Regions from separate parts of the Sabulicella flocculans genome, predicted to be linked through region 2. Evidence: riboswitches for the same ligand, from Rfam matches in the RefSeq annotation. Region 2 holds a riboswitch; the other holds the start of a gene.

Region 1 (4,398 bases), on a different contig from region 2:
AGGCGCCGCCCGCCTCCGTGTTCGGCGGCGGACCGCTGCTGGGCACCCGCAAGCCCCGCGTGATCGAGGCCGGCGCCTGGGAGGTGCAGGGGCGCCCGCAGGCGGAATTCAGCGTCGGCACCCGCGTCTTCCACCAGAAATTCGGCTATGGCCGCGTCACCGCGGTGGAGGATGGCCGGCTGGACATCGCGTTCGAGAAGGCGGGCGACAAGCGCGTCATGGCCGGCTTCGTGGAGAAGGTTCAGTGATGCGGCGTCACGTCCAGCCCCTGGAAACCCTGGTCCTCGACGGGCTGCCCGAGGACGCCGTGCCGATCTACGAGGGCGCGCTGCTGCCGGTCTGCCTCACCGTGGCGCTGTTCCGCGACGAGCCGACCGACACCTGGCGCATCGAGGCGGTGCGCGAGGCCACCGCCGACCCCGCCGCGCTGGCATCCGCCCTCGCCCTCGCCGCCGGGCTGACCGGGCACGAGGCCACGGCGGAGCACCACGCCACCGAGGCCGATGGCTGGCTGGCCCGCACGGTGGAGGCCTTCCCGGTCATGCCGGTCGGCGGGCGCTTCCTGGTCCGCCCCACCCATGCGCCGCAGGGGCGGGTGCACGGGCGCATCGCGCTGACGCTGGATGCCGGGCTGGCCTTCGGCTCGGGCGAGCACCAGTCCACCCGCGGCTGCCTGATGGCGCTGGAAGCCTTGCCCCGGCGCGGCCGCCACGCCCGCGTGCTGGACCTGGGCGCGGGCAGCGGCATCCTGGCGATGGCGGCGGCGAAGCTGTGGGGCTGCCGGGTGCTGGCCACCGACATCGAGCCCTGGTCGGTGCGCGTGGCCGCCGACAACGCGGTGATGAACGGGCTGCGCGGGCAGGTGCGCGCCATCCTGGCCGATGGCTGGAAGGCCGCCGCGGTGCGCCGCCCGGCGCCCTATGACCTGGTGTTCGCCAACATCCTGGCCCGGCCGCTGTGCGCGATGTCGCGCGCGCTGGCCACCCACCTGGCGCCGGGCGGCACCGCCATCCTGGCCGGGCTGCTGGGGGCGCAGGTGCCCATGGTGCTGGCCGCCCACCGTCGGCACGGGCTGGTGCTGGAACGCCGCATCGACCTTGCCCCCTGGGCGACCCTAGTGCTGCGCAAGCGGGCAGGCGCCGGCGCCGGGCGCTGAATCCGCCCCGGAAACGCCTTGCATCCGTCACGCCGAACGGGCATCTCCACCCCGCCCGCAATCCCGCGCGGGAGAGAGCCCCGCCAGCCGGGGCCGCCGAAGGCGCAACCGGCCCCCGGAAACGCTCAGGCAGAAGGGCCGCGCGGGGCTTGGGCACTCTGGAAAGCCCGGGGAAACCCGGCACCGACGGAGTAAGGTTCCCGGCCGGGAACTGAATCTCTCAGGTCCATGGACAGAGGGGGGCCACGACTGCAACCGCCGCCCCGCGCGGCCGGGAGGGCGCGTGGCCGACGACCTGCTTGAGACACCCCTGGGCAGCCTGCACCGCGAGCTGGGCGGCCGCATAGTCCCCTTCGCCGGCTACAGCATGCCCGTGCAGTACCCGCTGGGCATCATGGGCGAGCACCTGCATTGCCGCGCCGCCGCCGCGCTGTTCGACGTCTCGCACATGGGCCAGGCGGAGCTGCACGGCGAAGGCGCCGCCGCGGCGCTGGAGCGGCTGACGCCCGCCGATGTCCAGGGCCTCAAGCCCGGCCGCCAGCGCTACGGCCTGCTGCTGAACGAAGCGGGCGGCATCGTGGACGACTTCATGGTGGCCAACCTGGGCGACCGGCTGTTCCTGGTGGTCAATGCCTCGCGCAAGCAGGTGGACCTGCCGCTGATCGAATCGGTGCTGCCCGCGGGCGTCACCCTGCGCCCCCTGCCCGACCGCGCGCTGCTGGCGCTGCAAGGCCCGGCGGTGGCGGCGCTGCTGCCCACCGCCATGTCCTTCATGGGCATCCAGGCCATGGAGATCGCCGGCATCCCGGTCATCGCCTCGCGCTCCGGCTACACCGGCGAGGACGGGCTGGAAATCTCCGTCGCCGCGGAACACGCGGAGCGGCTGGCCCGCCACCTGCTCTCCCTGGAAGGCGTGCAGCCCGCCGGGCTGGGCGCGCGCGATTCGCTGCGGCTGGAGGCCGGGCTCTGCCTCTACGGCAACGACCTGGACGAGACGACCAATCCAGTCGAGGCCGCGCTCACCTGGTCCATCGGCAAGCGCCGCAAGCTGGCGTGGGACTTCGTGGGCGCCGAGGCCGTGCGCGCGGCGCTGGACCACGGCCCGGCGCGGGTCCGCGTCGGCATCCGCCCCGAAGGCCGCCAGCCGGCGCGCGGCGGCACCCCTGTGGGGGGCGGCGGCACCGTCACCTCCGGCGGCTTCGGCCCCTCGGTGGGCGGGCCGGTCGCCATGGGCTACGTGCCGCGCGCCCTGGCCGCGGACGGCACGGAACTCACCCTGGAGGTGCGCGGCAAGCCGCTGCCCGCCCGCGTCGCCCCCCTCCCCTTCACCCCGCACCGCTACGCCCGCTGAGAAGGATCGCCGCCATGACGACCACCCACTTCACCAAGGACCACGAGTGGCTGCGCCAGGATGGCGAGGCCTGGACCGTGGGCATCACCGACCACGCGCAGAACGCCCTGGGCGACGTGGTCTTCGTGGACCTGCCCGAGCCCGGCCGCGTGGTCGAGGCCGGCGAGGCCATCGCCGTGGTCGAGAGCGTGAAGGCCGCCAGCGACGTCTACGCCCCCATCTCCGGCAAGATCGTCGAGGTGAACGCGGCGCTGGTGGACGACCCGGCGCTGATCAACCAGTCCCCCACCGCCGATGGCTGGTTCTTCCGCATCGCCCCCAGCGGCGCCCTGCCGGAGGACCTGATGGACGCCGACGCCTACGCCCGCCACGTGGAGAGCGCCTCGTGAGCGCCGCCGACTTCGCCGCGCTGGAGGACCAGGGCGAGTTCATCCGCCGCCACATCGGCCCCAATGAGGCCGAGGTTTCGGCGATGCTGCAAGCGGTGGGCGCCGAGAGCCTGGAGGCGTTGGTCGCCCGCACCGTGCCCGCCGGCATCCGCGGCGTGGACCTCTCCGCCCTGCCGCCGCCGGTGAACGAGGCCGGGGCCCTCGCCGAGCTGCGCGCGCTGGCCGAGGCCAACCAGGTGAAGCGCTCCCTCATCGGCCTGGGCTACCACGGCACCCGCACGCCCCCGGTGATCCTGCGCAACATCCTGGAGAATCCGGGCTGGTACACCGCCTACACGCCCTACCAGGCGGAGATCGCCCAGGGCCGGCTGGAAGCCCTGGTCAACTTCCAGACCATGATCACCGACCTGACGGGCCTGCCCGTGGCCGGCGCCTCCCTGCTGGACGAGGCGACGGCGGCGGCGGAAGCCGTGACGCTGGCGCATGCCCAGCACAAGGCGAAGTCCGACGTGCTGGTGGTCGCCGATGACCTGCACCCGCAGACGCTCGCCGTGGTGCGCGTGCGCGCCGAGCCGGTGGGCATCCGCGTCGTCGTCGCGCCCGCGGCCGCCCTGACCGCCGCCATCGCCGCCGAGACGCCCTTCGCCGTGCTGACGCAATATCCCGGCACGGAAGGCGCGCTGCGCGACATCGCACCCGAGATCGCCGCCGCCCACGCCGCCGGCGCGCTGGCCATCGTCGCCGCCGACCTGCTGGCGCTGACCCTGGTGACGCCGCCGGGCGAGATGGGCGCCGACATCGTCGTCGGCACCTCGCAGCGCTTCGGCGTGCCGCTGGGCTATGGCGGGCCGCATGCCGGCTTCATCGCGGTGAAGGACGCGCTGAAGCGCTCCCTGCCCGGCCGGCTGGTCGGCGTGAGCGTGGACGCGCAGGGCGCGCCGGCCATGCGCTTGGCCTTGCAGACGCGCGAGCAGCACATCCGGCGCGAGAAGGCGACCAGCAACATCTGCACCGCCCAGGTGCTGCTGGCGGTGATGGCCGGCATGTACGCCGTCTGGCACGGCCCCGAGGGGCTGCGCCGCATCGCGCGCCGCGTGAACCTGGGCGCGCGGCTGCTGGCCGGCGCCTCGCGCTTCGGGCTGCGCCACGCCGCCTTCTTCGACACGGTGGTGCTGGAAACCGGCGCCGAGACCGACGCCGTGATGGCCGCCGCGCTGGACGCCGGCTTCAACCTGCGCCGCCTGGACGGCGCCGTGGCCGTGGCGCTGGACGAGACGGTGACGGGCGATGAGCTCGCCACCCTGGCGCGCCTGCTGGGCGGCGCCGTCGCCGCGCCGAAGGGCGGCCTGCCCGATGCGCTGGCCCGCACCACCCCCTTCTGCACGGCCGAGGTGTTCAACAGCCACCACGCCGAGCACTCCATGCTGCGCTACATGAAGCGGCTGGAGGACAAGGACGTGGCGCTGAACCGCTCCATGATCCCGCTCGGCTCCTGCACCATG
Region 2 (4,398 bases):
GGCGCGCGGCGCCGGGCAGGGTCGGCCAGGCGGCCGCCGCGGAGGAGCAGCGGCCGCGGCGCCGTCACGGCAGGTCCGCGTGGTGCAGCGCCCAGGCCGCGCCTTGCGGCTCGCACCACAGGGGCAGGGCGTTGGGGGTGCGGATGTTGGGCTCCAGCCCCGCCTCCCAGCGGAAGGCGCGGAACAGCGCGCCATGCGCCACCACCAGCACCGGGCCGGGGCGCGCGGTGGCGCGGTTGATGGCCCGGGCGGTGCGCGCGCGCAGCTCCGCGAAGGGCTCGCAGCCCGGCGGGGTCAGCGTGCCGGCGATCCAGTCGTCGTACCAATCGCCCATCGGCTGGCCCTCCTGCTCGCCGAAGCGGACCTCCATCAGCTCCGGGTCCTCGGCGGCGATGGGCAGGGACAGGGCGCGCGCCACCGCCTCCGCGGTTTCGCGGGCGCGGGAGAGCGGGGAGGTGACGATGGTGGCGATGCCCTTGCCGCGCAACGCCTGGGCCGCGCGCTCCGCCTGGGCGCGGCCGATGGCGTTCAGCGGGATGTCCGTCTGCCCCTGAGACAGGCCTTGCGCGTTCCAGTCGGTTTCGCCGTGGCGCAGGAACCAGAAGGGGATGGGGTTCAGCCTCACGCGGCGAATCCTTCGGCTTGCAGGGTGGCGTGCAGGGCGGGCAGGGCGAACAGGCGGCCGCGCAGGGCGTGCAGCCGCTCGCCGGGGTCGAGGTTCAGGAAGCCGGCGAACACCGCCAGCATCGCCAGGGCGCAGTCGGCGGCGCCCGGCGCCTCGCCGACCGCCCAGCCATCGGCGGGCAGGCGCGCGGCGGCGAAGTCCAGCGCGGCCTGGGCGCGCTTGAGCGCGGCCTCGCGGATGGCGGATTCGGCCGGCGGCGGGCCGAAGCGCTGCGGCGCGAAGGCGGGCTGGAAGGCGCCGGGCAGGGTGAAGGACAGCCAGGCGAGCCATTCCATGCTGGCCCAGCGCTGCGGCGCCGTGGCGCCGAGCAGCGCCGCCTCCGGCACCGAATCGGACAGCGCCAGCATGATGGCCGGCGTTTCCGTCACAACGGTGCCATCGGCCACCTGCAGCACCGGCACCTGGCCCTTGGGATTGATGGCCAGGAACTCGGGCGTGCGGCCCTCGCCGGCGCGCAGGCTGATCTCCCGCACCTCGCCCGGGGTGCCGGCCAGCGCGAAGGCCAGCCGGCACGCGAGCGACGAGGTGCGCGCGGAGACCCAGAGGATCAAAGCCCCTCGCGCTCCATCACCTTCTGCACCGACGGGCGCGCGCGCATGGCGGCGTAGTGGGCGGCCAGCCGGCCCGGCAGCTCCAGCTTCAGCCGCTCCGCCGCCCAGAAGGAGATGTAGAACGGCGCCATGTCGGCGAAGGAATAGGCGCCGGCGAAGAAGTCGCGGCCCTGCAGCGCGGTGTCCAGCGTCTTCATGCCCTTGGTGAAGATCTCCGTCCCGCGCGCCTTCACCGCCTCGTGATCGGCCTCGGAGGGGGCGAAGTTGGCCGGGCGGAAGATGCGCGAGAAACCCTGCATGTGCACCGTCGCCACGGCGTAGTCCGTCACCTCCATGGCGCGGGCCAGGGCCTCGGGCCCTTCGGGCAGCATCTTCGCCTGCGGGTTGGTCGCGGCGAGGTAGTAGGCGATGGCCGGGAACTCGGTCAGCGTGCTGCCGTCCTGGCGCAGCAGGGCGGGGACCTTGGACTTGGGGTTCACCGCCTGGAATTCCGGCTTGAACTGCTCGCCCTCGCGCAGGTTCACGCGCACCGCCTCGTAGGGCGCGCCGATTTCCTCCAGCAGCACGTGGATGCCGAGCGAGCATGCGCCAGGGGCGTAGAACAGTTTCTGCATCAGGAGAGTCCTTCCTTCTTCAGCGCCCGCTCGACGGCGGGCCGGTTGCGCATCGCGGCGCGGTGCGCCTTCAGCTTGGGCGGCAGCTCCATGCGGGCGCGCTCGCCCACCGCCCATTCCTCGATGAAGAACAACGCGGCGTCGGCGACGGAGTAGCCGGAGGGCAGCAGCCAGTCGCCGCCCTTCCACTGCCGCGCCACCAGTTCCAGGAAGCCCTCGGCCAGCGCCTTGCCCTGGGCCTTCACCCGCTCCTCGTCCTCGGCGTCCCGGGCGAAGTTGCCGGGGCGGAACATGCGGGTGAAGCCCTGCGGGTGCACGGTGCCGCACAGGTAGTCCATCCATTCCAGGCAGCGCGTCTCCGCCTCGAACTCGATGGGGATGAGGCCGCTCATCGGGTTGGACTTGGCCAGCCACCATGCGATGACCGGCCATTCGGTGAGCACGGAGCCGTCGTCGCGCTGCAGGGCGGGCACCTTGGCCTTCGGGTTCACCGCCAGGAATTCCGGCTTGCGGTTCGAGCCGTCGCGGGTGGAAACCAGCTGAGTCTCGAACGGCTTGCCGATCTCCTCCAGGATGACGTGGATGCCCAGCGAGCAGGCGCCGGGCGAGTAGAACAGCTTCATGGACGCGACGCCCCCGTTCGAAGGTGTCGCCCTTCCTATCCCGGCCCCGGGGATGCCGGAAGGGCCGGTGGCGGGGCGCGACGGAAACGCTTGACGCGGCCCTCCCGAAATTGGCATGGGGGCGTTGCGGGAGAGTCCGCGCCGGGCGCGAGCCCGGACGGACGCCGAAGGAGCAACCGCCCCGGAAACTCTCAGGCCCAGGTACCGCGCCGCGTTCTGAACTCTGGAAAGTGGAGCCGCAGCTCCCGCCGAAGGTGGAAGTCGCCCGCCCGCGAGGGGCGTGCGGCGATGCTCTCAGGCCAATGACAGAGGGGGCATTCGAGCCGCGCCGGGGGCGCGGCAGGAGAATGCACGTGCCTGACCCGCAGAACGATTCGATCGCCGTCATCGGCGCCGGCATCACCGGCATCACCACCGCCTACAACCTGGCTCGCCGCGGCCGCAGCGTGACGGTGTTCGACCGGCACCCCTACGCCGCCATGGAGACCTCCTTCGCCAATGGCGGCCAGCTTTCCGCCTCCAACGCCGAGGTGTGGAACAGCTGGTCCACCGTGCTGAAGGGGCTGAAGTGGATGATGTCCCCCGGCGCGCCGCTGCTGGTGAACCCCCGGCCGTCCTGGCACAAGCTGTCCTGGATGGCGGAGTTCGTCGCCGCCATCCCTCGCCACGAGGAGAACACGATCACCACCGCGCGCCTCGCCATCGAGGCCCGGCAGCACCTGCGCCGCATGGCCGAGGAGGAGGGCATCGACTTCGACGCCGAGCACCGCGGCATCCTCCACTTCTATGAGAGCCGGAAGGACTTCGAGGCGGCGGCGCGGGTGACGGCGTTGCTGGCCAAGGGCGGGCTGGAGCGGCGCGCCGTCACCCCGGCCGAGATCCGCAGCATCGAGCCCGCGCTGCACGGCACCTTCCACGGCGGCTTCTACACCCCGTCCGACTTCACCGGCGACATCCACAAGTTCACCTTCGGCCTGGCCCGCGCCTGCGAGCGGCGCGGCGTGGCGCTGCGCTTCGCGACCGAGGTGCTGGGCGCCGAGGCGGACCAGGCGGGCGTGACGCTGCGCGTGCGCCCGGTGGAGACGGCGCCCGGCGACGCCCCGGCCGCCGAGGAGCGCCTTCGCTTCGGCCAGGTCGTCGTCTGCGGCGGGGTGATGTCGCGCCGCTTCGCGCGCGGGCTGGGGGACCGGGTGAACGTGTACCCGGTGAAGGGCTACTCCATCACGGTGCAGCTGGACGACGCGGCCGACCAGGCGGCGGCACCCTGGGTCAGTCTGCTGGACGACAAGGCCAAGATCGTCACCAGCCGCCTGGGCGCCACGCGCTTCCGCGTGGCCGGCACGGCGGAGTTCAACGGCACCAACCGCGACATCCGCGCCGAGCGCATCGCGCCGCTGGTGGCGTGGTGCCGCGCCCGCTTCCCCGGCATCAACACCCGCCATGCGGTGCCCTGGGCCGGGCTGCGCCCGATGATGCCCGACATGATGCCGCGCGTGGCGCGGGGCCGGAACCCGCGCGTGCTGTACAACACCGGGCATGGCCACCTGGGCTGGACGCTGTCCGCCGCCACGGCGGATGCGGTGGCCGCGCTGGCCGACGCGCGGCCGAACGCCTGAGCGGAGCCGGGGGCGGGGACCATGCGGTTCCCGCCTTCGATGTTGGTGTATGGTGGGAGGACTGGAGCAGCGGTGGGAACCCAGAACCGAAATTCTCTGGCGGGTGGATCTTGATCCAGGGGTGCGCCAGGGTCCTGGCGCGTCGTCGCACCCACCCTATCATCGTTGCGGACACACTTTGTCATAAACCTGCGCGGCGCTGTCGCACACCTGCCGGCATGGAGGAGGCTTCCAGGAGCCCTGCATGCCTCTTCGTTCCTCCCTGAGCCAGCTGCCGGCATTACGCCGACTTGTCGCCCTCGGTCTGCT

Evidence for each region. A riboswitch is a leader RNA that binds a small molecule or an ion and turns the genes downstream of it on or off. The one in region 2 is predicted to bind glycine.
Region 1: another riboswitch for glycine. It lies ahead of gcvT (glycine cleavage system aminomethyltransferase GcvT); the one in region 2 lies ahead of ACI6QG_RS04685 (D-amino acid dehydrogenase).

What each region holds. Positions count from the first base shown of each region.
Region 1 covers NZ_JBJJBR010000006.1:121,573-125,970, reverse strand. Annotated here, with positions in the region: gene ACI6QG_RS08995 (UvrD-helicase domain-containing protein) at 1-248, shown strand, start outside; gene ACI6QG_RS08990 (50S ribosomal protein L11 methyltransferase) at 248-1,156, shown strand; glycine riboswitch at 1,215-1,307, shown strand; gene gcvT (glycine cleavage system aminomethyltransferase GcvT) at 1,440-2,507, shown strand; gene gcvH (glycine cleavage system protein GcvH) at 2,522-2,896, shown strand; gene gcvP (aminomethyl-transferring glycine dehydrogenase) at 2,893-4,398, shown strand, end outside.
Region 2 covers NZ_JBJJBR010000002.1:371,508-375,905, forward strand. Annotated here, with positions in the region: gene ACI6QG_RS04660 (amidohydrolase family protein) at 1-68, opposite strand, end outside; gene ACI6QG_RS04665 (histidine phosphatase family protein) at 65-625, opposite strand; gene ACI6QG_RS04670 (glutathione S-transferase family protein) at 622-1,236, opposite strand; gene ACI6QG_RS04675 (glutathione S-transferase family protein) at 1,233-1,850, opposite strand; gene ACI6QG_RS04680 (glutathione S-transferase N-terminal domain-containing protein) at 1,850-2,473, opposite strand; glycine riboswitch at 2,687-2,792, shown strand; gene ACI6QG_RS04685 (D-amino acid dehydrogenase) at 2,827-4,089, shown strand; gene ACI6QG_RS04690 (efflux RND transporter periplasmic adaptor subunit) at 4,334-4,398, shown strand, end outside.